DNA from 2 places in the Kitasatospora sp. NPDC096204 genome. Region 1 is predicted to be linked to the other one. Evidence: predicted binding sites of a transcription regulator. Region 1 holds the regulator's gene; the other holds the start of a gene.

Region 1 (14,138 bases):
TGGAGCCGATGATGGCGGTGGTCTCGCCGGGGCGGGCGGTGAGGTCGATGCCGCGCAGCACCGAGGCCTCGGCGCCGGGGTAGCGGAAGTCGACGTCGCGCAGTTCCAGGTTGCCGCGGCGTGCCGTCTCGGTGACGGGGGTGGTGGGCGGGACGACGCTGCTGTGGGTGCCGAGGACCTCTTCGATGCGCTCGGCGCAGACCTCGGCGCGCGGCACCATCATGAACATGAAGGTGGCCATCATGACGCTCATCAGGATCTGCATCAGGTAGGAGAGGAACGCGGTGAGCGCGCCGATCTCCATGGCGCCGCTGTCGATGCGGTGGGCGCCGAACCAGAGCACGGCGACGCTGGAGACGTTCACCACCAGCATGACGGCGGGGAACATGACGGACATCAGTCGGCCGACCTGGCGGGCGACGTCGGTGAGGTCCTCGTTGGCGCCGGCGAAGCGGGCCTGCTCCTGGTCGTCCTTGACGAAGGCGCGGATGACGCGGATGCCGGTGATCTGCTCGCGCAGCACCCGGTTCACGGTGTCGATCCGCTCCTGCATGCTGCGGAACTTGGGGCGCAGCGCGCGGACCAGGAGGAGGACGACGACGCCGAGCGCGGGGATGACGGCGAGCAGCAGGCCGGACAGCGGGACGTCCTGGTTGAGCGCCATGATGATGCCGCCGACGCACATGATCGGTGCGGCGACCATGAGCGTGAAGCTCATCAGGGCGAGCATCTGGACCTGCTGGACGTCGTTGGTGGTGCGGGTGATCAGCGAGGGCGCGCCGAACTGGCCGACCTCGCGGGCGGAGAAGCTCTGCACGCGGTCGAAGACGGCGGCGCGGACGTCGCGGCCGAACGCCATGGCGGTGCGGGCGCCGATGAAGACGGCGCCGATGGAGCACAGGGCCTGGACGACGGTGACGGCGATCATCACCCCGCCGACGCGCAGGATGTAGCCGGTGTCGCCCTTGACCACACCGTCGTCGATGATGTCGGCGTTGAGTGTCGGCAGGTAGAGCGCCGCGAGGGTGGACACCAGCTGGAGCAGCACCAGCAGGGTGATCGGTCGGGAGTACGGGCGCAGGTACGCCCTCAGCAGTCTGATCAGCACTAGCACACTCTTGTCGTCGCCGGTCGGGTTGGCCACCCCTAATTCTGGGTGGTCCATGGTGCCGCGCGGGCCATTCGGCGTGTGGGAACCGGGGGTTTGCCCGGCCTTTGCCCTACGGCCGGGTGCGGCACGGGGGGTGCGGGGGCGTGCCGTCGGGTGCTGCCCTCTTACGGAATGACCGCTTTCCCCCTAGGCTGCTGATTGCCCCTTTGTTACTGACCGGTACCGCTCAGGTGAACCGGGGGCCCGGCGGCCGCCCCCCATGGACGCCGCGACAATCCCTCACACGGCCACCCGCCACCGGAGGTCCTCGTTGAGTTCCGCGCAGTCCCTGATCGACTCCGGCAGGCCCGACCTCGTCGCCGGGCGTCCCGCCTCCGTCGCCCACCTGTTCCTGGAGCGGGTCGCCCTGACCCCGAACGCCGAGGCCTACCGCTACCCCTCGCCCGTGGACGAGCAGGCCGCCGACGGCGCGCCCGGCGCCGAGCAGTGGCGCTCGCTCACCTGGGCCCAGACGGCGACCCGGGTGAAGGCGGTGGCCGCCGGCCTGATGGCGCTCGGCATCCGGCCCGAGGACCGGGTGGCCCTGGCCTCCTCGACAAGGCTCGAGTGGATCGTCGCCGACCTGGGCGCCATGTGCGCGGGCGCCGCGATCACCACCGTCTACCCGAGCACCAACGCGGACGAGACCGCGTTCATCCTCTCCGACTCCGGCTCCCGGGCGCTGTTCGCCGAGAACGCGGCGCAGCTGGCCAAGGCCGTCGAGCAGATCGACCGGCTGCCCGAGCTGCGCACCGTGATCCTCTTCGACGCGCCCGCCGAGGCCCCCGAGACCGCCGGCCTCGACCTGATCACCCTCGCCGAGCTGGAGGAGCGCGGCAACCGCCACCTGGCCGAGCACCCGGGCGCGGTGGAGAAGGCCGTCGACGGGCTCGACAAGGAGCAGCTGGCCACCCTGATCTACACCTCCGGCACCACCGGCCGCCCCAAGGGCGTGCGCCTGGTGCACGACTGCTGGGCGTACGAGGGCCGGGCGCAGGAGGCCAGCGGGCTGCTGGGCCCCGACGACGTGCAGTTCATGTGGCTGCCGCTGTCGCACGTGTTCGGCAAGACGCTGATCTCCGGGCAGATCGCCACCGGGCACGTGATGGCGGTGGACGGCCGGGTGGACCGGATCATCCACAACCTGCCGGCGATCCGGCCGACCATCATGGCCTCGGCGCCGCGCATCTTCGAGAAGGTCTACAACGGCATCGCGGGCAGGGCCCGGGCCGAGGGCGGCGCCAAGTACAAGATCTTCATGTGGGCGGCCAAGGTCGCCCGCGAGTACGCCCGGGTGGTGCAGGAGAACCGGGTCGCCACCGGGACCGACTCCGCCCCGCTGGGCCTGCGGGCCCAGCACGCGCTCGCCGACAGGCTGGTGTACGCGAAGATCCGGGCGGCCTTCGGCGGCCGGATGCGCGGCGCGGTCTCCGGCAGCGCCGCGCTCGCCCCGGAGATCGGCTACTTCTTCCTCGGCGCCGGGGTGCCGATCCTGGAGGGCTACGGCCTGAGCGAGACCAGCGCCGGCTCCTGCGTCAACCGCGCGGAGGACGTGCGGATCGGCACGGTGGGCCGCCCGCTGCCCGGCACCGAGGTGCGGATCGCCGAGGACGGCGAGATCCTGCTGCGCGGCCCGGGCGTCATGCGCGGCTACCACAACCTGCCGGAGAAGACCGCCGAGGTGCTGGAGCCGGACGGCTGGTTCCACACCGAGGACATCGGCGAGCTCACCCCGGACGGCTTCCTGCGGATCACCGACCGCAAGAAGGACCTGTTCAAGACCTCCGGCGGCAAGTACGTGGCGCCCAGCGAGGTCGAGGGCAAGTTCAAGGCGGTCTGCCCGTTCGTCAGCAACATCCTGGTGATCGGCAACGGCCGCAACTACTGCACCGCGCTGATCGGCCTGGACGAGGCGGTCCTGCTGCCGTGGGCCGCCGAGCACGGCCTGGCCGGCAGGTCCTACGCCGAGCTGGCCGCCGAGCCGGCCGTGCACCGCCTGATCGAGGGCTTCGTCAAGCGGGTCAACGGCGACCTCCAGCGCTGGCAGACGATCAAGAAGTTCCACCTGCTGCCGCGCGACCTCGACATCGAGCACGGCGAGCTCACCCCGAGCCTGAAGATCAAGCGCCCGGTGGTCGAGCGGACCTACGCGGACGCGGTGGCCGCGATGTACGCGGGCGCCAACGAGGCCTGAGCACCCCCGCTCCCGTACGGCCCGCCGGGTTAGGTCGGGCCGTACGGGACAATGGGCTCATGCCCTCCGCACTCCCCGACGGCGAACCGGTGCCGTCCGACGGTTCCCTGCCCGCGCACGCCCTCGACGGGTTGGGCGCGCGGCCGTTCGGCTTCTACCTGCACGTGCCGTACTGCGCCAGCCGCTGCGGCTACTGCGACTTCAACACGTACACCGCCACCGAGCTGCGCTCCTCCGGGGCGGTCGCCTCGCAGGACACGTACGCGGACAACGTGGTCGCCGAGATCCGCCTGGCCCGGAAGGTGCTGGGGGACACGGACCTCCCGGTGCGGACGGTCTTCCTCGGCGGTGGCACCCCGACCCTGCTGCCCGCCCGCGACCTGGTGCGGATGCTCGCCGCGATCCGCGACGAGTTCGGCCTCGCCGAGGACGCCGAGGTCACCACCGAGGCCAACCCGGAGTCGGTCGACCCGGCGTACCTGGCCGAACTGCGCGAGGGCGGCTACAACCGGCTCTCCTTCGGCATGCAGAGCGCCCGCCCGCACGTGCTGAAGCTGCTCGACCGCCACCACACCCCGGGCCGCCCCGAGGCGTGCGTGGCCGAGGCCCGCGCGGCCGGCTTCGAGCACGTCAACCTCGACCTGATCTACGGCACCCCGGGCGAGTCCGACGACGACTGGCGGGCCTCCCTGGACGCCGCCATCGGCGCCGGGCCCGACCACGTCTCCGCGTACTCGCTGATCGTCGAGGAGGGCACCCGGCTCGCCGCCCGGGTCAAGCGCGGCGAACTGCCGATGATCGACGACGACGTGCACGCCGACCGCTACCTGATCGCCGAGGAGGCGCTGAGCGCCGCCGGCTACTCCTGGTACGAGGTCTCCAACTGGGCCACCACCCCCGAGGGCCGCTGCCGCCACAACGAGCTCTACTGGACCGGCGCCGACTGGTGGGGCGCCGGCCCCGGCGCCCACAGCCACGTCGGCGGCGTCCGCTGGTGGAACGCCAAGCACCCCGCCGCCTACGCCCGGGCCCTCGCCGAGCACCGCACCCCGGCCCAGGCCCGCGAGCTGCTGGCCGACGAGGACCGCCGCGTCGAGCGCGTCCTGCTCGAACTGCGCCTCGTCGAGGGCGTCCCCCTGGACCTCCTCACCGCCACCGGCCGCGAGTGGGCCGCCCGCCACCTCGCCGACGGCCTCCTCGCCCCCGGCCCCTACGAGCGGGGCCGCGCCGCCCTCACCCTCCGGGGCCGCCTCCTGGCCGACGCGGTGGTACGCGACCTGGTGGACTGAGTGTCGTCAAGGTGGTGTCAGCCGTCGGAGGGAGCGCGCCATGACCGCCGTCGATGACCGGGTGACGGGGATCTTCGAGAACCTGGAGGTCCCCGAAGGCTTCAGAGCCGAGCTCCTGACCGAGCCGACCCGGGCGAGCGCCTCCGGACTCCCGGACTGCACGGTGGAGCGGACGACCAAGTTCGGCGAACCCGTTCCGCTGGACCTGCCGGGCATCACACTCGACACCTCGGAGTTCAAGACCTACTCCGGACCCGGCAGGGCCGTGAAGTCGATCAACTCCTCGACCCGGCCCAGGAGTTCGGGCTCCAGGTCCTTGTAGCTGTTCACCTTCGACAGGATGTGCTTCCAGGCCGCCGGGGTGTCCACCGGCCAGCCGAGGCGGCGGCAGGTGCCCTCCTTCCAGTCCTCGCCCCTCGGGACGGCCGGCCAGGCGGGGATGCCGACGCTGGCGGGCTTCACGGCCTGCCAGATGTCGATGTAGGGGTGGCCGACGACCAGCACCGAGGCGCCGGTGACCTGGGCGGCGATGCGGTGCTCCTTGGTGCCGGGGAGCAGGTGGTCGACCAGGACGCCGAGGCGCCGTCCCGGGCCGGGGGCGAAGTCGGCGACGATCGCGGGCAGGTCGTCGATGCCGCGCAGGTACTCGACGACCACGCCCTCGATCCGCAGGTCGTCGCCCCAGACCCGCTCGACCAGCTCGGCGTCGTGCCGGCCCTCGACGTAGATCCGGGACTCGCGGGCGACCCGGGCGCGGGCGTTCGGGACGGCGATCGAGCCGGAGGCGGTACGGGCCGGGGTGCGGGGCGCCGCCGGGCCGGCCGGGCGGACCAGGGTGACGACCCGGCCCTCCAGCAGGAAGCCGCGCGGCACCAGCGGGAACACCCGGTGCTTGCCGAACCGGTCCTCCAGGGTGACGGTGAACCCCTCGGCGGTCTTCTCGCAGCGCACCACCGCCCCGCAGAAGCCGCTCGCCGCCTCCTCGACCACCAGGTCCCGCTCGGCGGGCACCTCAGGGGCGGGAGCCTGCTTCTTCCACGGCGGGGTCAGGTCGGGTCCGTACTGGCGGCTGCGCATGGTCGCGAGTCTACGGACGGACCGTCACAGGCCCGGCGCGCCCCAGACCGGGAACCAGCGGCTGAGGTCCTTCTCCAGCCGCAGGTCGTTCCCCAGCATCGCGTTGACCTGCAGCTCCAGCGGACTGTTGCGCCGCTCCCCGCCGCCGGGCATCGGGGCGAAGGGGTAGAACGTCCCCCGCTTGTAGAGGTAGACCAGGGCCAGCGACTGCCCCTCGGGGTTGCGGAAGGCCACCAGCGAGCAGAGCAGCTGGGGCCCGAAGCCGTTCGCCTCCAGTTCGCTGTTGACCGCGTGCAGGTCGTTCACCAGCTCCGGCAGCTCCTCGGGCCGGTGCCGGGCGAGCAGCCAGGAGTAGCCGTAGCCGTCCTTGGAGGCCTCCACCGGGACGCCGCCGCGCTCGGTGTCGGCGTCCAGCAGTGCCCTGACCTGCTGCTCGACCTGGACGAAGGCCGCGCCCTCGACGGCGGCGAAGCAGACCGAGCCGAGCCCGGTGGGGGTGAACCCGGCCCCGGCCTCCAGGGTGAGCGCGGCGGACGGCACGCCGAACAGCTGGTCGAGGTCGGGCTTGACGGGCTTGGAGCGGCCGAACAGGGTGTCCAGGAATCCCACGGCGGTCCTTTCGGGACGGAACGGGACGGAATCGGCTGGGACGGAATCGGCTGGGATGGGTCGGGTCGGGGCGGGTCGGGACGGGGCCGGACAGAACGGGCTCACTGCCCGAGCTGCCCGGAGATCCTCGCCAGCTGCTCCAGCCGCTTCTCCAGCGTCGGGTGGGTGGAGAACAGCTGCGAGGCGGTCTCCCGGGCGCTCAGCGCGGGGGCGAAGTAGAAGGCGTTGTACGGCTGCGCCTGGCGCAGGTCCTTGCTGGGGATGGCCGCGATCTGCCCGGTCACCTTGGTGAGCGCCGAGGCCAGGGCGCTGGGCCGCCCGGTGAGCTGGGCGGCGGCCCGGTCCGCGGCCAGTTCGCGGTAGCGGGACAGCAGCCGGGTGAGCAGGAAGCTGATCGCGTAGACGACGATCGACACCAGCGGGATGATCAGCGCCAGGATGGCCGCGTTCTGGTCGTTGTTGTTGCGTCCGCCGCCCATGAACCCGCCGTACACGGCGATCCGGGTCATCGCCCCGGCGAGGACGCCGAGGAAGCCGGCGATCGTCATCACCGCGACGTCCCGGTGGGCGACGTGCGACAGCTCGTGGGCGAGGACGCCCTCCAGTTCCTCCGGCTCCAGCCGGCGCAGCAGCCCGGTGGTCACGCAGACCACCGCGTTCTGCGGGTTGCGGCCGGTGGCGAAGGCGTTCGGCATGTCGCTGTCGGCGACCGCCACCCGGGGCTTGGGCATGTCGGCGAGGGCGCAGAGCCGGTCGACGGTGCCGTGCAGCTGGGGGAACTGCTCCGGGGACACCTGGCGGGCGCCCATCGCCCGTTCGGTGATCTTGTCGCTGAACCAGAACTGGGCCACGAACAGCCCGCCGGAGATCAGGACGATCAGTGGCCAGGCGCCGCGCAGCAGCGCGATCAGCAGGCCGGTGAAACCGACGTACAGCAGCCCGATCACGAACATCGTCGCGACCATGCGGCTGGTCAGGCCGCGGTCGGGCGCGAAACGGGTGTGCTGGCCCGAGCTCGACATCGCTTGCTCCTCCGTTCGCCGTCGCTTTCGATGCTGCCACCCGGACGGCCTCCCGGCACCACTCCGGCGCCGGGAGGATCGAACCGGCGGGGCCCCGCGGGCCGTGTCCGGAACTGCGGGGAGGATCACCCCGGTCGGGCCGTTCCTGCCACAGGACCCGGGCCGTACACTGGCAGGTACGGTTCTGGCACTCGTACGTTCAGAGTGCCAAGGCCGAGGGCCCCGGAACGGCCCGCAGCGAGGGACACGGTCGGACGACGTGCGAGGACGGAGGTGCGTGCCCCATGGCCGGTGAGGTCCGCCAGCTGGACGAACGCAAGCTCGCGGTGCTCCGCGCGATCGTGCAGGACTACGTGGGCACCGAGGAGCCGGTCGGCTCCAAGGCCCTGGTGGAGCGGCACAACCTCGGGGTCTCCCCGGCGACCGTCCGCAACGACATGGCGGCGCTGGAGGAGGACGGCTACATCCACCAGCCGCACACCAGCGCCGGCCGGATCCCCACCGACAAGGGGTACCGCCTCTTCGTCGACAAGCTCGCCGAGATCAAGCCGATGACCGCCCCCGAGCGCCGGGCCATCCGGCACTTCCTGGACGGCGCGGTGGACCTGGACGACGTGGTCGCCCGCACCGTGCGGCTGCTCGCCCAGCTCACCCGGCAGGTCGCGGTGGTGCAGTACCCGTCGCTGACGCGCTCCACCGTCCGGCACATCGAGCTGGTGGCGCTGGCCCCGGCCAAGGTGATGCTGGTGCTGATCACCAACACCGGCCGGGTCGAGCAGCGGATGGTCGACTGCCCGGGCCCGGTCGGCGAGACGGTGCTGGCGGACCTGCGGGCCCGGATCAACGCGAGAGCCGTCGGCCGGCGCCTCCCGGAGGTCCCCGGGCTGCTGGAGGAGCTGCCGGCGCAGTTCGAGCAGGACGACCGGCCGACCGTCAGCACGGTCCTGGCGACACTGTTCGAGACGCTCGCCGAGCAGAACGAGGAGCGGATCATGCTGGCCGGCACGGCCAACCTGACCCGCTTCGGGCACGACTTCCCGCTCACCATCCAGCCGGTGCTGGAGGCCCTGGAGGAGCAGGTCGTCCTGCTCCGTCTCCTGGGTGAGACCGCGGACGCCGGGATGACGGTCCGGATCGGGCGGGAGATCGCCTACGAGGGGCTGAATTCCACCTCGGTCGTTTCGGTCGGCTACGGTTCGGGCGACGAGAGCGTGGCGAAACTGGGTGTGATCGGTCCGACCCGGATGGACTACCCGGGCACAATGGGGGCGGTGCGAGCGGTGGCGCGGTACGTGGGCCAGATCCTGGCCGAGTCCTAGCAAGGGTCGCCGTCGGGCCTCCGACGGCGACGTCCAGTCGCAGCACTACTACAGGCGGAACAAGCGGAGCATTTGGTGGCCACGGACTACTACGCGGTACTCGGCGTCCGACGGGATGCGGGGCAGGACGAGATCAAGAAGGCGTTCCGGCGCCTGGCACGCGAACTGCACCCGGACGTCAACCCGGACCCGAAGACGCAGGAGCGGTTCAAGGAGATCAACGCCGCCTACGAGGTGCTCTCCGACCCGCAGAAGCGTCAGGTCTACGACCTCGGCGGGGACCCGCTGTCCCCGGGCGGCGGCGGTGCGGGCGGCTTCGGTGCCGGCGCGGCGGGCTTCGGCTTCTCCGACATCATGGACGCCTTCTTCGGCGCCGCGGCCGGCCAGCGCGGCCCGCGCTCGCGCACCCGCCGCGGCCAGGACGCCATGATCCGGCTGGAGATCACCCTGGAGGAGGCCGCCTTCGGCACCACCAAGGAGCTCCAGGTCGACACGGCCGTCACCTGCACCACCTGCAGTGGCGAGGGCGCGGCCCCCGGCACCTCGGCGCAGACCTGTGACATGTGCCGCGGCAAGGGCGAGGTCTCCCAGGTCACCCGGTCCTTCCTGGGCCAGGTCATGACCTCCCGCCCCTGCCCGCAGTGCCAGGGCTTCGGCACCGTCGTGCCGACCCCGTGCCCGGAGTGCGCCGGCGACGGCCGCGTGCGCGCCCGCCGCACCCTGACCGTCAAGATCCCGGCCGGTGTCGACAACGGCACCCGGATCCAGCTGGCCGGCGAGGGCGAGGTCGGCCCCGGCGGCGGCCCGGCCGGCGACCTCTACGTCGAGATCGCCGAGACCACCCACAACATCTTCCAGCGGCGCGGGGACGACCTGCACTGCACCGTCACCATCCCGATGACGGCGGCCTCGCTCGGCACCCAGGTGCCGCTGCAGACCCTGGACGGCCTGGAGGAGGTCGACATCCGGCCCGGCACCCAGTCCGGCCAGTCGATCCCGCTGCACGGCCGGGGCATCACCCACCTGCGCGGCGGTGGCCGGGGCGACCTGATAGTGCACGTCGAGGTGAAGACGCCCAGCAAGCTCGACGCCGAGCAGGAGGAGCTGCTGCGCCGCCTCGCCGTGCTGCGCGGCGAGGAGCGTCCGTCCGGCCAGTTCGCACCGGGCCAGCAGGGCCTCTTCTCCCGGCTGAAGGACGCCTTCAACGGCCGGTAGCCGTCCGCGGAGGGGTGCCGGGGGCTCGGGATCCGTCCCGCCCCCGGCACCCCTTCCGTGTGTCCGTCCCACTTCTGGAGGTTTTCCGTCATGACCGCGCCCGTCTTCTTCGTCGAGACCGAGCGGATCGCCGCCGCCGCGCCCGGGGCCGTGGTGCGCCTGGACGGCCCGGAGGGGCGGCACGCGGCCGCGGTCAAGCGGCTGGAGCCGGGCGAGGCGGTGACCCTGGCCGACGGGCTGGGGCTCGGCGTGGACGGCACGGTCGCCGAGGTGCTCGGCAAGGACGCGATCGACGTGGCGGTCGCCGCCGTGCGCCGGGAGCCGGAGCCCGCGCCGCGGATCGTGGTCGTCCAGGCGCTGCCCAAGGGCGACCGCGGCGAGCTGGCCGTGGAGACGATGACCGAGGTCGGCGTGGACGTGGTGATCCCGTGGTCCGCCTCGCGCTGCATCACCCAGTGGAAGGGCGAGCGCGGCGCCAAGGCGCTCGCCAAGTGGCGGGCCACCGCCCGGGAGGCCGGCAAGCAGTCCCGCCGGCTGCGCTTCCCCGTGGTCCGGGACGTGATGACCACCCGGCAGCTGGCGCCGGTGCTGCTGGGGGCCGCGTTCGCCGCCGTGCTGCACGAGGAGGGCGCCGAGCCGCTGGCGCACGCCGGCCTGCCGGAAGGCGGGGACATCGTGCTGGTGGTCGGCCCGGAGGGCGGGGTCTCCCCGGAGGAGCTGGCCGCCTTCGCCGAGGCGGGCGCCAAGCCGTACCGGCTGGGCCCCTCGGTGCTACGCACCTCCACCGCCGGGGTCGCCGCCGGCGCACTGCTGCTGGGGCGCACCGGCCGCTGGTCGTAGGGCCCGTCGGGGCGGTGCGACGGCCGTCCGCGGGCGGCGCCGGGAGTCTGCGGAAAACGGCGCGGACCGTACGCGCGGCTGCCTAGGCTGGCCGGGTGACGGACTCCCTGAGCACCTCCCCGAACAGCTCGGCGGGCGCCTACCTGCGCCATCCCCACCTGCACGGCGACCTGGTCGCCTTCGTCGCCGAGGACGACCTCTGGCTCGCCCCGCTGGACGGCGGCCGGGCCTGGCGGCTGACGGCGGACCACCTGCCGGTCCACCACCCGCGGTTCTCCCCGGACGGGCGTCACCTCGCCTTCACCTCCACCCGGGACGGCGCCCCCGAGGTGCACGTGGTGCCGGTGGACGGCGGCCCGTCGCGCCGGCTCACCCACTGGGGCAGTCACCAGACCCGGGTGCTGGGCTGGACGGCCGACGGCCGCCCGATCGCCGCCACCGCCGCCGGCGAGTCGAGCTCCCGCCGCACCTGGGCGCACGCCGTGCCGCTGGACGGCGGCGAGCCGCAGCGGCTGCCGTACGGTCCTGTCGGCGCCCTCGCCTTCGAGCCGGGCGGGGACCGGGTGCTGCTGAACAGCGTCAACGGCCGTGACCCGGCCTGGTGGAAGCGGTACCGGGGCGGGCGGGCCGGCAAGCTGTGGCTCGGCCGGGACGAGTTCGCCCGCGTCCACGCGGAGCTGGACGGGCAGCTGGACTCGCCGCTGTGGGTGGCCGGGGAGGACGGGCGGGACGGCAGGATCGCCTTCCTGTCCGACCACGAGGGCGTCGGCGAGCTGTGGTCCAGCCGCCCGGACGGCACCGACCTGCGCCGCCACTCCACCGACCCGGACGGCTTCTACGCCCGGGGCGCCACCACCGACGGCACCCGGGTGGTCTTCCACCGGGCCGGCGACCTCTGGCTGCTGGACGACCTGACGGGTGCCGAGCCGCGCCGGCTGGACGTCCGCCTCGCCGGTCCGCGGGCCGGGCGCCGCCCTCGCCCGGTGCCCGCCGCGCACTGGCTGGACTCCGTCGCCCCCGACCGCACCGGCCGGGGCAGCGCCGTGGTGGTGCGCGGCAGCGTGCACTGGCTGACCCACCGCGAGGGCCCGGCCCGGGTGCTGGACGAGACCCCCGGCGTGCGCGGGCGCCTGGCCCGGGTGGTGCCCTGCGAGGACGGCGCCCAGGGCGTGCTGTGGGTGACCGACGCCGAGGGCGAGGACGCCCTGGAGTTCGCCCCCGACCTGCACGGCGCCGAGCGCCGCCGGCTGGCCGCGGGGCGGCTCGGCCGGGTCAACTCGCTGACGGTCTCCCCGGACGGCAGGCGGGCCGCGCTCGGCGTGCACGACGGCCGGGTGCTGCTGGTCTCGCTGGCCGACGGCGCCGTGCACGAGCTGGACCGCAGCGCCGACGGCGAGCCCGGCGGGCCCGTCTTCAGCCCGGACTCGGCCTGGCTGGCCTGGTCACGCCCGGTGCGGGGGATGGGCCCGCACTCGCTGCGCCAGATCGTGCTGGCCGACCTGGCCACCCGGACCGTCGGCGAGGTCACCCAGCCGCGCTTCGTGGACACCTCGCCCTCCTTCACGGCGGACGGCCGCTACCTGGCCTTCCTGTCGGTGCGCAACTTCGACCCGGTCTACGACGCCCACGTCTTCGACCTGTCGTTCCCAAACGGCTGCCGCCCCTACCTCGTCACGCTGGCCGCCGACACCCCCTCCCCGTTCGGCCCGCGGCGGGCCGGGCGCCCGCTCGGCGGGGAGGAGGACGAGCCGAAGGCCGGGAAGGCGGACGGCGAGGCGGCGGCCGGCGCCGCGCCGGTGACCAGGGTGGACCTGGACGGCATCGCCGACCGGATCGTCCCGTTCCCGGTCGAGGGCGGCCGCTTCGAGGAGCTGGCCGCCGCCAAGGACGGCGTGCTCTGGACCAGGGCCCCGCTGACGGGCGAACTCGGCGACGAGGCGGCCTCGTTGGACGACGACCGGCCGCGCCCGGTGCTGGAGCGCTTCGACCTGAGGAAGCGCCGGGTCGAGCAGCTGGTGCACGGCGTCGACGACTTCGCGGTCAGCGCGGACGGGACCCGGGTGGCCGTGCTGGACGGGGGCGAACTGCGGGTCGTCCCGGCCGACCACAAGGGCGGCGACGACGAGGAGAGTGCCGTCGACCTCGCCCGGCTGCGGGTGACCGTCGACCCGGCCGCCGAGTGGCGGCAGATGTACGCCGAGAACGGTCGGCTGATGCGGGACAACTTCTGGCGCCCCGACCTCTCCGGCGTCGACTGGGCCGGGGTGCTGGAGCGCTACCGGCCGCTGGTCGAGCGGATCGGCTCGCACGACGAACTGGTCGACCTGCTCTGGGAGGTGCACGGCGAACTCGGCACCTCCCACGCCTACGTGATGCCGTACGGCCGGTACACCGAGCCCGCCCGGCGCCAGGGCCTGCTCGGCGCCGACCTGGTCCGGGACGGCGAGCGGTGGCGGATCGCCCGGATCCTGCCCGGGGAGTCCTCCGACCCCAGGGCCCGCTCGCCGCTGGCCGCGCCCGGCGCCGCGATCCGCCCGGGCGACGCGGTGCTCGCCGTCAACGGCCGCCCGGTGGACCCGGTCACCGGGCCGGCGCCGCTGCTGGCCGGCACCGCCGGGCAGCCGGTCGAGCTGACCGTGGCCGGGAAGGACGGCACCGACCGGCGTCACCCGGTGGTCGTCCCGCTCGCCGACGAGGAGGCGCTGCGCTACCACGACTGGGTGGCCGGGCGGCGGGCCGCGGTGCGCGAGCTGTCCGGCGGGCGGCTGGGCTACCTGCACATCCCCGACATGCAGACGGCCGGCTGGGCCCAGCTGCACCGCGACCTGCGCAGCGAGATGGCCAGGGAGGGCCTGGTCGTCGACGTCCGGGGGAACCGGGGCGGCCACACCTCGCAGCTGGTGATCGAGAAGCTGGCCCGCCGGATCATCGGCTGGGACGTCATCCGGGACACCGACCACCCGGTGCCCTACCCGGCGGACGCCCCGCGCGGCCCGGTGGTCGCGCTCGCCGACGAGTTCACCGGCTCGGACGGCGACGTGGTCAACGCCGCCGTCCAGGCGCTCGGGATCGGCCCGGTGGTCGGCACCCGCACCTGGGGCGGGGTGATCGGCATCGACAGCCGCTACCGGCTGGTCGACGGCACCCTGGTCACCCAGCCCAAGTACGCGCTCTGGATGGAGAACTACGGCTGGGGCCTGGAGAACCACGGCGTCGACCCGGACGTCGAGGTGCCGTTCGCCCCGCACCACTGGGCGGCCGGCGAGGACCCCCAGCTGGCCGAGGGCGTCCGGCTCGCGCTGGCGGGGCTCGCCGAGACCCCGGCCCGCACGGCGCCGCCGCTGCCCTGGGCGTAGCGGGGCCTGGTGGCGGGGCTTGGTAGCGGGAAGCCGGAGTGGGAGGTCGGCCCGGCCGACTTCCCAC
Region 2 (14,138 bases), on a different contig from region 1:
CCTCGGGCAGTACGGCGATGCCGGCGGCGGCGGTCAGGCCGTTGCCGGCGGCGGGACGGGACTCGCGCGGGCCGGAGGACCAGTCCAGCAGCAGGTGCCGGCGCACCGACCAGACCAGCCGTTCGGCGACCTGCGCGGCGCCCTCGGCGCCGGTGTCCGGCAGCACCACCAGGAACTCCTCGCCGCCGTAGCGGCCGAGGGTGTCGGCCCGGCGGATCTCCATCGCGAGCCGCTGGGCGAGGTCGCGCAGCACCGCGCCCGCCCGGCCCCGGCCGTGCTCGGCGACGACCGCGTCGAAGCCGGTGATGGCCAGCATCAGCACGGCGAGCGGGCGCGGCCCTTCGGCCTGCTCGGTGTGCTCGGCCCGGCGGGCCCGTTCGATCTCGCGGTCCAGGGTGAGCTGGAGGTGGCGGTAGTTCCACACGCCGGTGAGCGGGTCGCAGGAGGCGGTGCGCTCCAGTTCGTCGCAGCGGTCCTCCAGCTCGGCGATCCGCGCGCGCAGCCGCTGCGCCCCGGCGGCGGCCCCGGCCCGTTCCCGCCGTCCGCGCAGTCCGAGGGCGGTGGCGCCGGCCAGTGCGGGGACGCTCAGTGCGGCCAGGGCCTGGACCAGCAGCGGGGTGGTCAATGGGGGGCGCCCCTTCGCGTGTCAGGCTCTGCGCGTCGACGGTGCGCAGGCCAGGAGGATCGGATGAACGAGGATCGGATGCCCAACGAGAAGAGCGGCCTGAGGACACGGCTGTTGGCCCGACGGCGCGAACTGGCCGCCGGGGAACGCTCGGCGGCGGCCGGCGCGCTGGCCCGGCACGCCGGTGAGCTGGCCGCCGCGGGCGACACGGTGGCCGCCTACGTCTCGGTGGGCTCCGAGCCCGGGACGGGACCGCTGCTGGACGCGCTGCGGGCGCGCGGGGTGCGGGTGCTGCTGCCGGTGCTGCTGGCCGACAACGACCTGGACTGGGCCGAGTACGCGGGCCCCGACGCGCTGGCCCCGGCCGGGCGCGGACTGCTGGAGCCGGTCGGCCCGCGGCTCGGCCCGCGGGCGGTGACGGAGGCCGCGGTGGTGCTGCTGCCGGGCCTGGCGGTGGACCGCTCCGGGCTGCGGCTGGGCCGGGGCGGCGGCAGTTACGACCGGGTGCTGGCCCGGCTGGAGCGGGCGGGGGTGCGGCCGGTGCTGGCGGTGCTGCTGTACGAGCACGAGCTGCTGGAGCGGGTGCCGGCCGAGCCGCACGACCGGCCGGTGGACCTGGCGGTGCTGCCCTCGGGGGTGCGCGGGCTCGGCTGAGGCCGGCGGCCGTGGGCGGGAACGGCGGCGGCCCCGCTCCCTCGGGGGAACGGGGCCGCCGGTGGCCGGGCCGTACGGGCTTTACCGGCCGTACGGGCTGTACGGGCTGTACTGGCCGTACGGGCTAGGACGTCAGCCGGTGGTCAGCACCAGCTTGTGCTTGGTGGCCTTCTCGACCGCGTCCGGCGAGTAGGCCCAGGTCAGCAGTTTGCCCTTGAGCCAGAGGTCGGTCTGGTCGTTGTAGTTGTCGTGGAAGGCGTGGCCGGAGGCGCCGCCGACGTTGACCCAGCGCGAGGCGTCCAGGTCGTTCAGGTCGACCACCATGCGCATCGACGGGATCCAGTCCACCTGGTAGCCGGCCGCCGCGTTCCAGCCGGCCGCGTCGACCGCCGCCGAGCCGCCGGAGAGCCGGTACGGGCCGCGGTTGAGCAGCTTGTGCACCGCGCCGGAGGCGATCGAGGAGTCGTCGGTGCCGAGGGTCTGCTCGCGCAGCTCCAGCTTGTGCAGGCGGCCCCAGCTCCAGGTGGAGACGTCCTTGCTGAGCAGCGAGGTCAGCTCCTGGCGGGCGTTCTTCATCGCCTCCTGGAGCAGGTTGTCCAGGCCCTTCTGCTCCTTGTGCTGGTCGTCGATGTACGTCCACCACGAGCTGTCGGGCTTCTCCAGCTGCTGGCGCACGACCTCGGTCCAGCGGTCGCCGCCGTCCGGCTGGGCCTTGCCCGGCTCGCGGGTGCCGCACTCGGTGACGATCTTGGTGGAGCTGTCCGGCTTGGTGGGGTCGTCCTGCTGGCGGACCAGCAGGCAGTTGTCCTTGGCCCGCAGGTCGGCCGGGAACTTCTGCCCGAAGGCCAGGGTCAGCAGCTGGCGCCAGACGCCGTTGTAGTAGGCGGCGGCCGCCGAGTCGGCGTCCTGGTGGAAGTTCCAGTCCTTCAGCAGGTCCTGGGCCTCGCGCACGTACGGGTCGCTGACCGGCTGCTTGAGCAGCAGCGGGACCAGCGTCTTGGCCATCACGCTGGTGTTGTCCAGCTGGAGGGTCTGCATGTCGTCCGGCGAGATCTTGCCGTTGTTCTTGAGCAGGCCCTCGATCTGGTCGGTGATCTCCTTGGCGCGGGTGCCGTACTCCCAGTCCTTGGTCAGGGTGTACTTGTAGCTCGGGTCCACCACGGCCTGGTTGGCGGTGACGATGTAGCCGGCCGAGGGGTTGAGGCTCCAGGGCAGCGCGGTGAAGGGGATCGGGTCCTTCCACTGGTACGTGGAGTCCCAGCCCGGCGCGGGGTAGCTGCCGTCGCCCTTGCCGCGGACCGGGATGGTGCCCGGGGCCTGGTAGCCGATGTTCTTGGCGTCGGCGTAGATCAGGTTCTGCGCGGGGACGGTGAAGTCCTTGGCGGCGGCGCGGAACTCGTCCCAGTTCTTCGCCTTGTCCAGCTCGAAGACGGCGTCCATGGTCTTGCCGGGGCTGAGCGCCGTCCACTGCAGGGCGACGCCGTAGCCGCTGGTGCCGCGGTCGGGGGCGGACGGGCCGTTGGGGGCGTACTTGCCGACGTTCTGCTGCTCGCTGCTCTGGTCGGAGATCAGCGGGGCGCCGGTCTGGGTGGTGCGGACGGTGATGGTGCGGTCCTCCCCGCCGGCGACCTTGATGGTCTCCTTGCGGAGGTCGAACTTCACGTCCTTGCCGTCCACCTGGTACGTCTCCGGGCCGGTGACCTTCTCCAGGTACAGGTCGGTGACGTCGGCGCCGAGGTTGGTGAAGCCCCAGGCGATGTCCTTGTTGTGGCCGATCACCACGCCGGGCATGCCCGCGAAGGTGAAGCCGGAGACGTCGAACTGGCAGGCCGGGGAGCTGGTCCGGCAGTGCAGGCCCATCTGGTACCAGACCGAGGGCAGGCCGGGGCCGAGGTGCGGGTCGTTGGCCAGCAGCGGCTTGCCGGTGGTGGTGTGCGAGCCGGCGACCACCCAGGAGTTGGAGCCGATGCCCTGGCCGGGGCGGCCGAGCAGCTGCGGCATCGCGTCGATCCGGTCGGTCAGGCCCTGCAGCAGCGCCTTGGTGGTGGCCGCGCCCTGGGCGGTGGCGGTGCCGGGGGCCGCGCCGGACTGCGGGGAGCCGTCGGCGGGGCGGTAGTTGTCGCCGGCCACCGTGCCGGTCTTCACGATCGTGCCGTTGCGGGCGTACGGGTAGTCCGGGTACAGCTCGGCGATCTTGTCCGGGCCGAAGTCCTGGGCCAGCAGCGAGCGGTCGATCTCCTCCTGGAGGTTCCCCGAGAGGTTCCAGGCCATCGCCTTGAGCCAGGCCACCGAGTCGACCGGGGACCACTGCTCGGGCTGGTAGCCGCTGTTGACGACGCCGAGCAGGCTGTACTCCAGCGAGGCCTTCGCGCCGCCGGGGTGCTCCGCGAGCCAGGCGTTCACGCCGTCCGAGTAGGCCTGGAGGTACTTCTTGGTCTCCGGCGACAGCTTGGTGTCGAACTCCTTCTGCGCCACCTGCCGCCAGCCCATGGTGCGGACGAAGGCGTCGGTGTCGACCTGGCCGTCCCCGAACATCTCGGAGAGCCGGCCGGCCGTGATGTGCCGACGGACGTCCATCTCCCAGAAACGGTCCTGCGCCTGGACGTAGCCCTGGGCGCGGAACAGGTCCTCGTTGGTGTCGGCGTACAGCTGCGGGATGCCGTTGGCGTCCCGCTTGACGTCGACGGGCGCGCTCAGGCCGGCCACCTTGACGCTGCCGTCGACCTCCGGGAAGGAGGCGCGGACCGCGGAGACCCCGCGGTAGCCGCCGTAGCCGGCGCCGGCCACCAGCAGCACGACCAGCACGATCACGATCAGACGGGCGCGCCGGAACTTCTTCGAGCGGGGCATCTGGGTCCTTGCGGTCCTGACTTCGGGGCGGGCGGGCGTGTCCAGGGCCTGCGGCCGTGACAGGGCACCACATTAGGCCGAGAGGGCCGGGCACCGTGAACGGGGGACCAAGCTAAAGATATGGCAAAATGTTAGACTGCGTAACGATCCACAAGGGGAGTATTGACGACTTCTTAACGCGTCGGCCCCACAGCACCACCAGACACCCCGTCCGCCCCTGCCTGCCCGAGGTGCCCCTGCGTGAACGTCTCCCACCTGAACCAGCTCCTGCTTGAGTCCTCCGTGATCCTGCTGTTCGCGGTGGGCGCCGTACGCCTCTCGACCCGATCAGGGCTGCCCAGCCTGCTGATCTACCTGGGGATCGGTGTGGCGCTGGGCCAGAACGGGATCGGTGTCACCTTCAACAACGCCGAGCTCACCCAGGTGCTCGGCTACGCGGCACTCGTGGTGATCCTCGCCGAGGGCGGCCTCAAGACCAGCTGGCGCGAGATCAAGCCGGTGATGCCGGCCGCGACCGCGCTCGCCACCGTCGGCGTCGGCGTCAGCGTCTTCGCCACCGCGGCCGGCGCCCACTGGCTGGTCGGCCTGGACTGGCGGACCTCGCTGCTGCTGGGCGCCATCGTCTCCTCGACCGACGCGGCCGCCGTCTTCTCGGTGCTGCGGATGGTCCCGCTGCCGAACCGGCTCACCGGCCTGCTGGAGGCCGAGTCCGGCTTCAACGACGCGCCCGTGGTCATCCTGGTCGTCGCCTTCGCCACCACCGGGGAGCTGGACTCCTGGTACGTCCTGATCGGCACGATCATCGCCGAGCTGGCGATCGGCGCCGCGATAGGCCTCGCCGTCGGCAAGATAGGCGCCTACGGGCTCAAGCACGTCGCGCTGCCCTCCTCGGGCCTCTACCCGATCGCCGTGATGGCGCTCACCGTGCTCGCGTACGCCGGCGGCGCGCTGCTGCACGGCTCCGGCTTCCTCGCCGTCTACGTCAGCGCGGTGATACTCGGGAACTCCAAGCTGCCGCACGGCCCGGCCGTCCGGGGCTTCGCCGACGGACTGGCCTGGATCGGGCAGATCGGCATGTTCGTGCTGCTCGGCCTGCTCGTCACGCCCGAGTCCATGGGCGACGCGGTGGTGCCCGCGCTGGTGATCGGCGCGGTGCTGGTCTTCCTGGCCCGGCCGCTGTCGGTGATGCTCTCGCTGACCCCCTTCAAGGTGCCGGCCCGCGAGCAGGCGCTGCTGAGCTGGGCCGGCCTGCGCGGGGCGGTGCCCATCGTGCTCGCCACCATCCCGGTGGTGTCCGGCGCGCACCGGGCCGAGGACGTCTTCAACATCGTCTTCATCCTGGTCGTCGTCTTCACCCTGCTCCAGGGGCCGACCCTGCCGTGGGTGGCCAAGCGGCTGCGGCTGGACGAGGGCGACATGGGCCAGGACCTGGGCATCGAGTCCGCGCCGCTGGAGAAGCTGCACGGGCACCTGCTGTCGGTCGCGCTCTCCCCCGGCTCGAAGATGTCGGGCGTGGAGATCAGCGAGCTGCGGCTGCCCAAGGGGGCGGCGGTCACCCTGGTCGTGCGGGAGGGGAACTCCTTCGTGCCGGACAAGGCGACGGTGCTGCGCGGCGGGGACGAGCTGCTGGTGGTCACCACGGACGAGGTCGGCGAGGCGGCGGAGCGGCGGCTGCGGGCCGTGGACAAGGGCGGCAAGCTCGCGGGGTGGCTGAACGGGCGGTGAGCCCGGGCGGTCCCTCGGCTCCCGGGCCGTCCCTCGGCTCCCGCCCCCCGGCTCCCGGGCCTTCCGCCCGGGAGCCGGGGCGGGGGGCGACGGGGGTGGCTGGCGGTGTCTACGCGCGTAACTGTATGCTGGTCCGACCAGCCGTATAACCATCGTTAGACCACCCCCAGCATCTGCCTGACGCAGAGTTGGCGCGACCGCTCGGCGGCCGCGGTCCGGTCCCCGGCCACCAGGCCGGCCCGACCCGGTATCTACCCCGGTCGACGCGCGAGAGGACGACTCTCGGCGCCGTCGGGGCTCCACCATGCCCTGCCGCGCTACCAGGCAGCAGGAAGGACCGACCGTGACGGCGCGCCGAACGGTCGACACCGCCGCGGACCACGCGGCCACCACCCCCGCAGCTCCGGCCCCCGCCCGGGTCGGGTACGGCGAGCTGCTGCGCACCCCCGGGGCCTGGACGTTCCTGTTCCCCGCCCTCGTCGCGCGGCTGCCGTACGCGATGCTCAGCATGGGCATCCTGCTGCTCGTCACCCAGACCCACGGGTCGTACGGCACCGCCGGTACGGTCACCGCGGTCGCCGCCGTCGCCCAGGCCCTGATCGGGCCGCAGACCGGGCGGCTCGCGGACCGCTACGGCCAGGCCGCGGTGCTCGTGCCGACCGTCCTGGTGCACGCGGTCTCGGTCGGCGCGCTGATCGCGCTGGCGCTCGGCCACGCGCCCGCCTGGAGCCTGTTCCTGGCCGCCGTCCCGGCCGGCGCGAGTGTGCCGCAGGTCGGCGCGATGGTCCGGGCCCGCTGGGTCGCCAGGTTCACCGCGGACGGCGCCTCCGAGACCTCCGCGGCCCGGGTGAGCACCGCGTTCGCGTTCGAGTCCGTGACGGACGAGTTCACCTTCGTGATCGGCCCGATCCTGGCCTCCGGCATCGCCGCCCTCGCCAACCCGGCCACCGCCCTGGCCGCCGAGGCCGGGCTGACCCTCGTCGGCGGCCTGGCCTTCGCCGCCCAGCGGCGTACCGCCCCGGCCCGGATCGTGCCCCAGCCCGGCACCAAGCGCGCCTCGGCGCTCGCCTCCCCCGGCGTCCGGCTGCTGGCCGGGTCCATCCTCGGGGTCGGCGCGGTGTTCGGCGGCATGCAGGTGTCGGTGAACGCCTTCGCCGACTCGGTCGGACAGCACGACGCCGGTGGCACCGTGTACGGGATCTTCGCCGGCGGCTCGATGCTGGCCGGTGTGCTGTACGGCGTCATCGCCTGGCGGCGGCCGGTGCAGCAGCGGATGCTGATCAGCTACGCGCTGCTGGTGCTGGGCTGCTCGGTGCTGTGGGCGATGCCGAACCTGGTCGCGCTGACCGTCGCCGGGCTGGTCTGCGGGCTGGCCATCGCGCCGACCCTGATCAGCGGCTACACCCTGGTCGAGACGCTGGTCGCGGACGGGGCGAAGACGGAGGCCTTCACCTGGCTGACCGGCGCCATCGGGCTCGGCCTGGCCGTCGGCTCGATGGCGGCGGGCCGGCTGATCGACGGGCACGGGCCCTCGACCGGGTTCCTGGTGCCCGTGGTCGGGGCGGGGCTGGGGCTGGTCGCGCTGTTCTCGCTGCGGCACCTGCTGGTGGCGCCGGGGGACGTTCCGGCCGACGGTTCGGGTGCCGGTTCGGGTGCCGGACCGGCCGGCGGTTCGGGCTCCGGATCGACGGAACGCGGTGGCACCGGGCGGCTGGTGGGCGCGGCCAAGGGCTGAGCGGCGGTGGTCCGGCGGCCCGGCCCGGTCCATCTCACACCGGAGTCGCTGGACTGATCCCGCGGAATACCGCATCATTGACCATCGTTAGCACTCATCAGGCGAGAGTGCCAGGAGGAAGACAAGTGCCCACGTACCAGTACCAGTGCACCGAGTGCGGCAACGGCCTGGAGGCGGTGCAGAAGTTCACCGACGAGGCGCTGACCACGTGCCCCGACTGCCAGGGACGGCTCCGCAAGGTCTTCTCGGCCGTGGGCGTCGTGTTCAAGGGCTCCGGCTTCTACCGGACCGACAGCCGCTCCTCCTCCAGCAGCTCGGTGGGCGCCGGGTCGTCGTCGACCTCTTCGACGTCGTCCAGCACGTCCACGACCTCTTCTTCGTCGTCGTCGGGCTCCGGCTCCTCGACCTCGTCCAGCCCGGCTCCGGCCGCGAGCTGACCTCGGCGCCGGGCATCGGCCCGGACGGCCCGCAGTCCTCGGAAAGGCCCGTCGACCCCGCTTCCGCGCGGGGCGGCGGGCCTTTCCGCATGCCTCCGCACGCCTCCGCACGGGCTTGCGGTCAAGCCGGACCGGCCCGCCTCACTCTCGTGGGTGGACGAAGTCGTCCACAGGGGCCGGGTTGTCCACAGGCCTGGGGAAAGGACTTCCGGAGTTCGACGGAAACGCCCATCGTGTGGCTCGTCCGGTCCGCGAGGGGCCGGCCCGCCGACACCCGGAGGTGCGTCGATGACGACCGTGAGCTTCTCCCTTCCGCTGCCCGCCCCCGCCGTGCCGCCCCGGCAGGAGCTGCCGAGCTTCCCGCCGATCCGGCGCGGGTGCGGCGGGTGGCACCGCTGGCGCAGCGCGGTGCGACGGCGGGCCGGGGTGCCCGCGCTGGCGCTGCTCGCGACGGCGGCGGCGCTGGCGCTGGGTCCCGCGCGGGCCGGTCTGCCGCCGCCCCACGGGGGCGCGCTGGGCCGGACGGGTTGTCAATCCGGGGCTATGGAAGATCACCCGTAACCGGAATGCGACTTCGTCGTTCGAGGCGGCATGAAGGGCTTCAAGGAATTCCTGCTGCGCGGAAATGTCGTCGAACTCGCCGTGGCCGTGGTCATCGGCGCGGCCTTCACCGCCATCATCAACGCCTTCGTCAAAGGCGTGATCAATCCGATTGTCGGCGTATTCGGAACGAAGGACCTCGCGTCCTACAGTTCCTGCCTCAAGGGGCCCTGCGAGGTGAGCCCGACCGGAGAGGTCACGTCCGGGGTCCTCATCCTGTGGGGATCCGTGCTCAGCGCCGCGCTCCAGTTCCTGATCACCGCGGCGGTCGTCTACTTCGTTCTGATCCTGCCCATGAACAAGCTGGCGGCCCACCGCAAGTCCGCCGCCGAGAAGGCGGCGGAGGCCGAGCTCAAGGAGGTCCAGCTACTGACCGAGATCCGCGACGCGCTGGTCACGCCGCTGCGCTGACCGGTGGGCGCGCGTCGCCCGCGGTCCCGCTCCCCCGTTCCCGCTCCCCCGTCCCTCAGTCCCCGTGGTGCGGCGGGCGCTGGCTCAGGTACCAGTCCAGCCCCCGCCCACCGCTCTCCCCGGCCCCGGGGCGGTCGCCCCAGCCCGCGTCGGTGTCGTCACTGGTCTGCTGGTCGAACGGGTCCCGGAAGACCAGCCGGGCCTTGGCAGCCGAGGCCTTCCGAGGCTCCCGCACCTGGTCCTGGCCCTGCTCCTGGCCCGCTTCCCGTCCCTGTTCCTGCTCGCTCACGCCGTCCACTCCGTCCGTTCGTCCCTCCCCTCCAGACTAAGAGCCCCGTGGCACGCCTCGGGCCCCGGTGCGGAGCGCTCCGCGCCAGGGCCCGGGTGAGGGGCTCGGCCCGTGGGGCCGGCTGGACCGTCAGGCGGCTTCGAAGCCCGCGTGGTCCGCGATCTTCTTCAGTTCGGCCAGCGCGTGCTTCTCGATCTGGCGGATCCGCTCGCGGGTGAGTCCGTGCTGCTTGCCCACCTCGGTCAGGGTGCGCTCGCGGCCGTCCTCCATCCCGTAGCGGGAGCGGATGATCGAGGCGGTGCGGTCGTCCAACCGCCCGATCAGGTCCTCCAGTTCCTCGCGGCGGAGCATGACCATCACGGCGTCCTCGGGGGACGTCGCCCCGGTGTCCTCGACGAGGTCGCCGAACTGGGTCTCGCCCTCGTCGTCGACGGACATGTTGAGGCTGACCGGGTCTCGCGCCCAGTCCAGCACGTCCTTGATCCGGGCCTCGGTGGTGTCCAGCTCGGCCGCGATCTCGGCCGGCTCAGCCTCGCGGCCCAGCTCCTTGGACTTCTCCCGCTGGACGCGCCGGATCCGCCCCAGCTCCTCCACCAGGTGAACGGGAAGCCGGATGGTGCGGGACTGGTCCGCGATGGATCGGGTGATCGCCTGCCGGATCCACCACGTCGCGTACGTGGAGAACTTGAAGCCCTTGGCGTAGTCGAACTTCTCGACGGCGCGCACCAGGCCCGCGTTGCCCTCCTGGATGAGGTCCAGCAGCGGCAGGCCGCTGCGCGGGTAGCGACGGGCGACGGCGACCACGAGCCGGAGGTTGGAGCGGATGAAGACGTCCTTGGCCCGCTCGGCGTCGGCGGCTATCGCCTCCAGCTCCTCACGCGTGACGCCGTCGGGGAGTCCGCCCTCCTCCAGCAGGTGCTGGGCGTACACACCGGCCTCGATCCGCAGCGAGAGCTCGACCTCCTCGGCGGCATCGAGCAGGGGTGTCCTGGCGATCTCGTCGAGGTACATGCCGACCAGGTCGCGGTCGGCCTCGAGGTTGGTCGGGCGGGCCGCGCGACTCCGGTCGGCCCTGTCGCGAACGACGGCACGGGTGGCCATGCTTGCTCCCTTTGCTGGTGTTGCCGAGGTCTGCCTGCCTGCCTCGTGAGGGCAAGATGTGCGGCCCCTGGGGGCTCACACGTAACGATCCAACGAACAGATTCCGGACAACATTCCCAAGTCGCTCAGATTCTTCCCGGCGATGCAGTATCCTGCCGGGTTTCACCCCGCTTCCGGACCCTGGGTGACCGGTCGGGCACGCCCCGTGCCATCGGACGACCGTTGCGGGATCGGTTTCTTCACTCGACCCACACCCCGTCGCCGCCTACCCGTGTGAACCCGCGAGGAGCCGCCGACGTTCCCCGTGCGCCCCCTTTTCCGCCCGCGCCCGCACTTCGGCGCACGCAGGTCCTCCTCACAAAAGATGCCGAATCGCTATCACTCCGGCTCTTGCTCGGCACAGGACACTGGGAAGGTGTCAGCCATGCACCTGACCAACAGCACGACCGTCCTCACCGCGCGTAACCGCAGTCTCCTTCGGGACACCGCGCTCGCGCTGGGCTGTGCCGCGCTGTTCGGCCTGCTGGCGGTCCTGGTCACCGGCCAGTGGCGCCCGCTGGTCCGCTTCGACCAGGAGTGGATCGGCGAACTGCACACCTACGCCCGGGAACACCGGATCTGGACCGCCTCGGTGCAGACCCTCTCGGACATCGGCGGCACCGTCACGATGCGTACGCTGCTCGGGATCGCCGCCGGGTGGCTCTGGTTGATCGGCGCCCGGGTGCTGGCCGGCTGGGTGGCCGCCCAGACCCTGATCGGCTGGGGCGCCCTGTGGGCCCTGAAGCTGGCCTTCGGCCGTAGCCGACCCACCTTCACCGACCCGGTCTCGCACGCCGGCGGCCCGGGCTTCCCCTCCGGACACGCCATGGCCTCGGCGATCACCTGCGCCGTCCTGGTCGGCCTGCTCTGGTACCGGGTCCACCGTCGCGGCCGGACCGCCGCCTGCGTGGTGGCGGCGGCGACGGTGCTGACCATCGGCTGGACCAGGGTCGCGCTCGGGGTGCACTGGCCCAGCGACGTGCTGGCCGGCTGGCTGGCCGCCGGGATCGTGCTGGGCGCCGTGACGGCGGTGATCCAGGTCTGGCGCCCCGGCGCACTGGCCCGGGACGTACGCCGGGTCAACTGGCGCACCAGGCCCCGGGTCCAGCGGGTCACGGTGTCCGCCGGGCGGCCTTCGCGCACCGCCGCCGCACCGGACGAGGACGGGCCCCACGACCCGCGGGCGTAGGCCCAGGACGGGCAGGGGGACCGGACGGGCAGGGCGGGTCGCTGACCCGCCGTCAACCCGCCGCCCCCTGCGGGCCGCCGCGCTAGCGTGACGGCCATGTCCGACACCTCCGCTCCCGCTTCCCCCGCCCCGTCCGCCGGCTACCCCGAGCAGCCGCTGCGGATCGCCACCGTCCAGGCCCAGGCCGTGGCCGGCGACATACCCGCCAACGTCGCCCAGGCCGCCGACCTGATCCGCGAGGCCGCCCGCGCCGGTGCCCGGCTGGTGCTGTTCACGGAGAAGTTCCTCTCCGGATACGAGCCCGAGCTGATCCGCACCGACCCCGCCAAGTACGCGGTCCAACCCGGCGATCCGCGTCTCGCGCCGATCGCCGAGGCCTGCCGCGAGACCGGGACCGCCGCGATCGTCGGAGCCGCCGTACAGGACGGCGCCGACCTGCGCATCTCCGCGCTCGTCCTCGGGCCGGACGGTGGCTTCGTCACCCGCTACGACAAGCAGCACCTGTTCAAGAGCGAACGCGAGCACTACCGCCCGGGGACGGCCGGCTGCACCGTGGAACTGGACGGCTGGCGGCTCGGCCTCGGCATCTGCTACGACTCCGGCTTCCCGGAGCACGCCCGGGCCGCCGCGCTCGACGGCTGCCACGCCTACCTGGTCGGCGCGCTGTTCAGCATGGGCCACGGCCACCACGAGTCCCGCACCTGGTTCCCGGCCCGCGCGCTCGACAACACCGTCTACACGGTGCTCGCCAACCACATCGGCCACACCGGCGGATGGCACACCTGCGGCGGCAGCGCGGTCTGGGGCCCGGACGGCCGGCTGATCGCCGAGGCGAGCGAGGACCGGCGCGAAGTCGTCGTCGCCGACCTCGACCCGGTGGTCCTGCGCACCACCCGCGAGACCGAGACCCTCCTCGCGGACCTCGCCCTCGACACCGGCCGGCCGGCCGCGCCCCGGACCCGGGTCACCCTGGCCTGAGCACCCGACGCCCCGCTGCCGGCTCCCGCCGCACCGGCCGCGACCGCGACCGCGGTCAGGAGGCCCGCATGGCGGCCACCGCGCTCATCCGGCCGACCCGGCGGGCCGGGAGCACGGCGGCGGCCAGGCCGACCAGCACGGTCAGCGCCAGGGCGGCCAGCACCGGCAGGACGGGCGGGGTGCCGACCGTACCCACGGTCGAGGTGACCGAGCGCGCGGCAGCCCACCCGTAGCCGGCGCCCAGCGCGGTCCCGACCAGGGCGCCGGCCAGGGAGAGGAGCAGGGCCTCCAGGGTGAGCATCCGGCGCAGCTGCTCGCGGGACATGCCGATCGCCCGCAGCATGCCGATCTCGCGGGAGCGTTCGCTGATGCTGAGCATCAGGGTGGCCGCGACGCCCAGGCCGGCGATGGCGACGGAGAACGAGAGCAGGGCCATGCTGACGGTCTTCAGCCGGTCCAGCAGGGAGCGCAGGGTGTCGGCCTGGGCGGCCGTGTCGGCGACGGTCACCTGCGGGTGGTCGGCGAGGGCGCGGTCCAGGGCGCGGCGGGCGGTCGGCCGGTCGTCGCCCGTGGCCGGGCTGATCCAGGCCGTGGTGACGGGCGCGCCGGGGGCGAGGCGGTCCAGGGTCGCGGGCGTCACCAGCAGGGTGGCGCCGCTCTGCAGGGTGAACGGCAGGCTGCTGCGGCCGGGTCGCAGGCGCAGCTCGACGTCGCCGACCCGGCGCGTCCCGGTCTCGCCGAGCCCGCTCAGCGCGTCGCCGCCGGTGAGCCCGCGGGCCCGGTCCACGTCGTCCGCCGAGGAGTTGAGCCGGGTGGGGTCGACGGCGGCGACCACGGTGGGCCGGCCGTCGAGGTCGACGGTGGCCGAGCGGACCGGGGTGACGGTCAGCCCGTGCTCGGCGCCGAGCGCGCCGAGGGCCCCGGCGGGCAGGGCGCCGCCGGTGGCCGTCGCCGAGAAGACGCCGGGCTGGCGCGCCGACACCACGGGCACCAGCGACTGCGAGGTGATGTCCAGCGCGGTGACGGCGCCGACCATCACGGTCACGCCGAGCAGCAGTGCCGAGCCGGTGGCCCCGGTGCGGCCCGGGTTGAGCCGCAGCTGCTGGGTGGCGAGCCGCCCGGCCGTACCGCCGAGCCTGCGGGCGGGCCGGCCCAGCACGGCGACGACCGCGGGCAGCACCCGGTGGGAGAGCCGCAGCACCCCGAAGAAGCTGGCGATGGCACCGACGGTGACGGCGAGCAGCGACAGCGGCGGCGGGGTCATCGAGCCGACCGCCAGCAGCGCCGTGCCCCCGAGCAACAGCCCGGAGGTCCACACCGTGGCCCGCACCCTGGCCGCCCCGCCGGTCGGCGCGGGGGCGCCGCCGAGCGCGGCGATCGGCGGCACGGCCGCGGCGGCCTTCGCCGGGCCGCGGACGGCCAGCAGGGTCAGCAGCACGCCGAACAGCCCGGCGAGCAGGCAGGTCAGCGGGGAGGGCATCAGCGACAGGTGCACCGGCCCGAGG

The links. Region 1 encodes HrcA, which represses chaperone genes, less so after heat shock. Its sites were predicted from a motif close to TTNGCACTCNGNNNNNCNGAGTGCNAA; they were not measured.
Region 2: the regulator HrcA is predicted to act here: its motif matches at 7,677-7,703, upstream of ACIQ87_RS23895 (FmdB family zinc ribbon protein).

What each region holds. Positions count from the first base shown of each region.
Region 1 covers NZ_JBIWFT010000021.1:123,196-137,333, reverse strand. The annotation lists gene ACIQ87_RS23570 (ABC transporter ATP-binding protein) at 1-1,108, opposite strand, end outside; gene ACIQ87_RS23565 (AMP-dependent synthetase/ligase) at 1,422-3,344, shown strand; gene hemW (radical SAM family heme chaperone HemW) at 3,404-4,633, shown strand; gene ACIQ87_RS23555 (hypothetical protein) at 4,674-4,955, shown strand; gene ACIQ87_RS23550 (DUF3097 domain-containing protein) at 4,877-5,710, opposite strand; gene ACIQ87_RS23545 (hypothetical protein) at 5,735-6,319, opposite strand; gene htpX (zinc metalloprotease HtpX) at 6,421-7,341, opposite strand; gene hrcA (heat-inducible transcriptional repressor HrcA) at 7,626-8,660, shown strand; gene dnaJ (molecular chaperone DnaJ) at 8,736-9,875, shown strand; gene ACIQ87_RS23525 (16S rRNA (uracil(1498)-N(3))-methyltransferase) at 9,966-10,715, shown strand; gene ACIQ87_RS23520 (PDZ domain-containing protein) at 10,811-14,071, shown strand.
Region 2 covers NZ_JBIWFT010000022.1:42,921-57,058, reverse strand. The annotation lists gene ACIQ87_RS23920 (GGDEF domain-containing protein) at 1-625, opposite strand, end outside; gene ACIQ87_RS23915 (5-formyltetrahydrofolate cyclo-ligase) at 689-1,279, shown strand; gene ACIQ87_RS23910 (penicillin acylase family protein) at 1,412-4,129, opposite strand; gene ACIQ87_RS23905 (potassium/proton antiporter) at 4,370-5,854, shown strand; gene ACIQ87_RS23900 (MFS transporter) at 6,198-7,589, shown strand; gene ACIQ87_RS23895 (FmdB family zinc ribbon protein) at 7,715-8,026, shown strand; gene ACIQ87_RS23890 (hypothetical protein) at 8,315-8,587, shown strand; gene mscL (large conductance mechanosensitive channel protein MscL) at 8,618-9,037, shown strand; gene ACIQ87_RS23880 (hypothetical protein) at 9,093-9,326, opposite strand; gene ACIQ87_RS23875 (sigma-70 family RNA polymerase sigma factor) at 9,456-10,427, opposite strand; gene ACIQ87_RS23870 (phosphatase PAP2 family protein) at 10,852-11,655, shown strand; gene ACIQ87_RS23865 (carbon-nitrogen hydrolase family protein) at 11,752-12,633, shown strand; gene ACIQ87_RS23860 (FtsX-like permease family protein) at 12,689-14,138, opposite strand, start outside.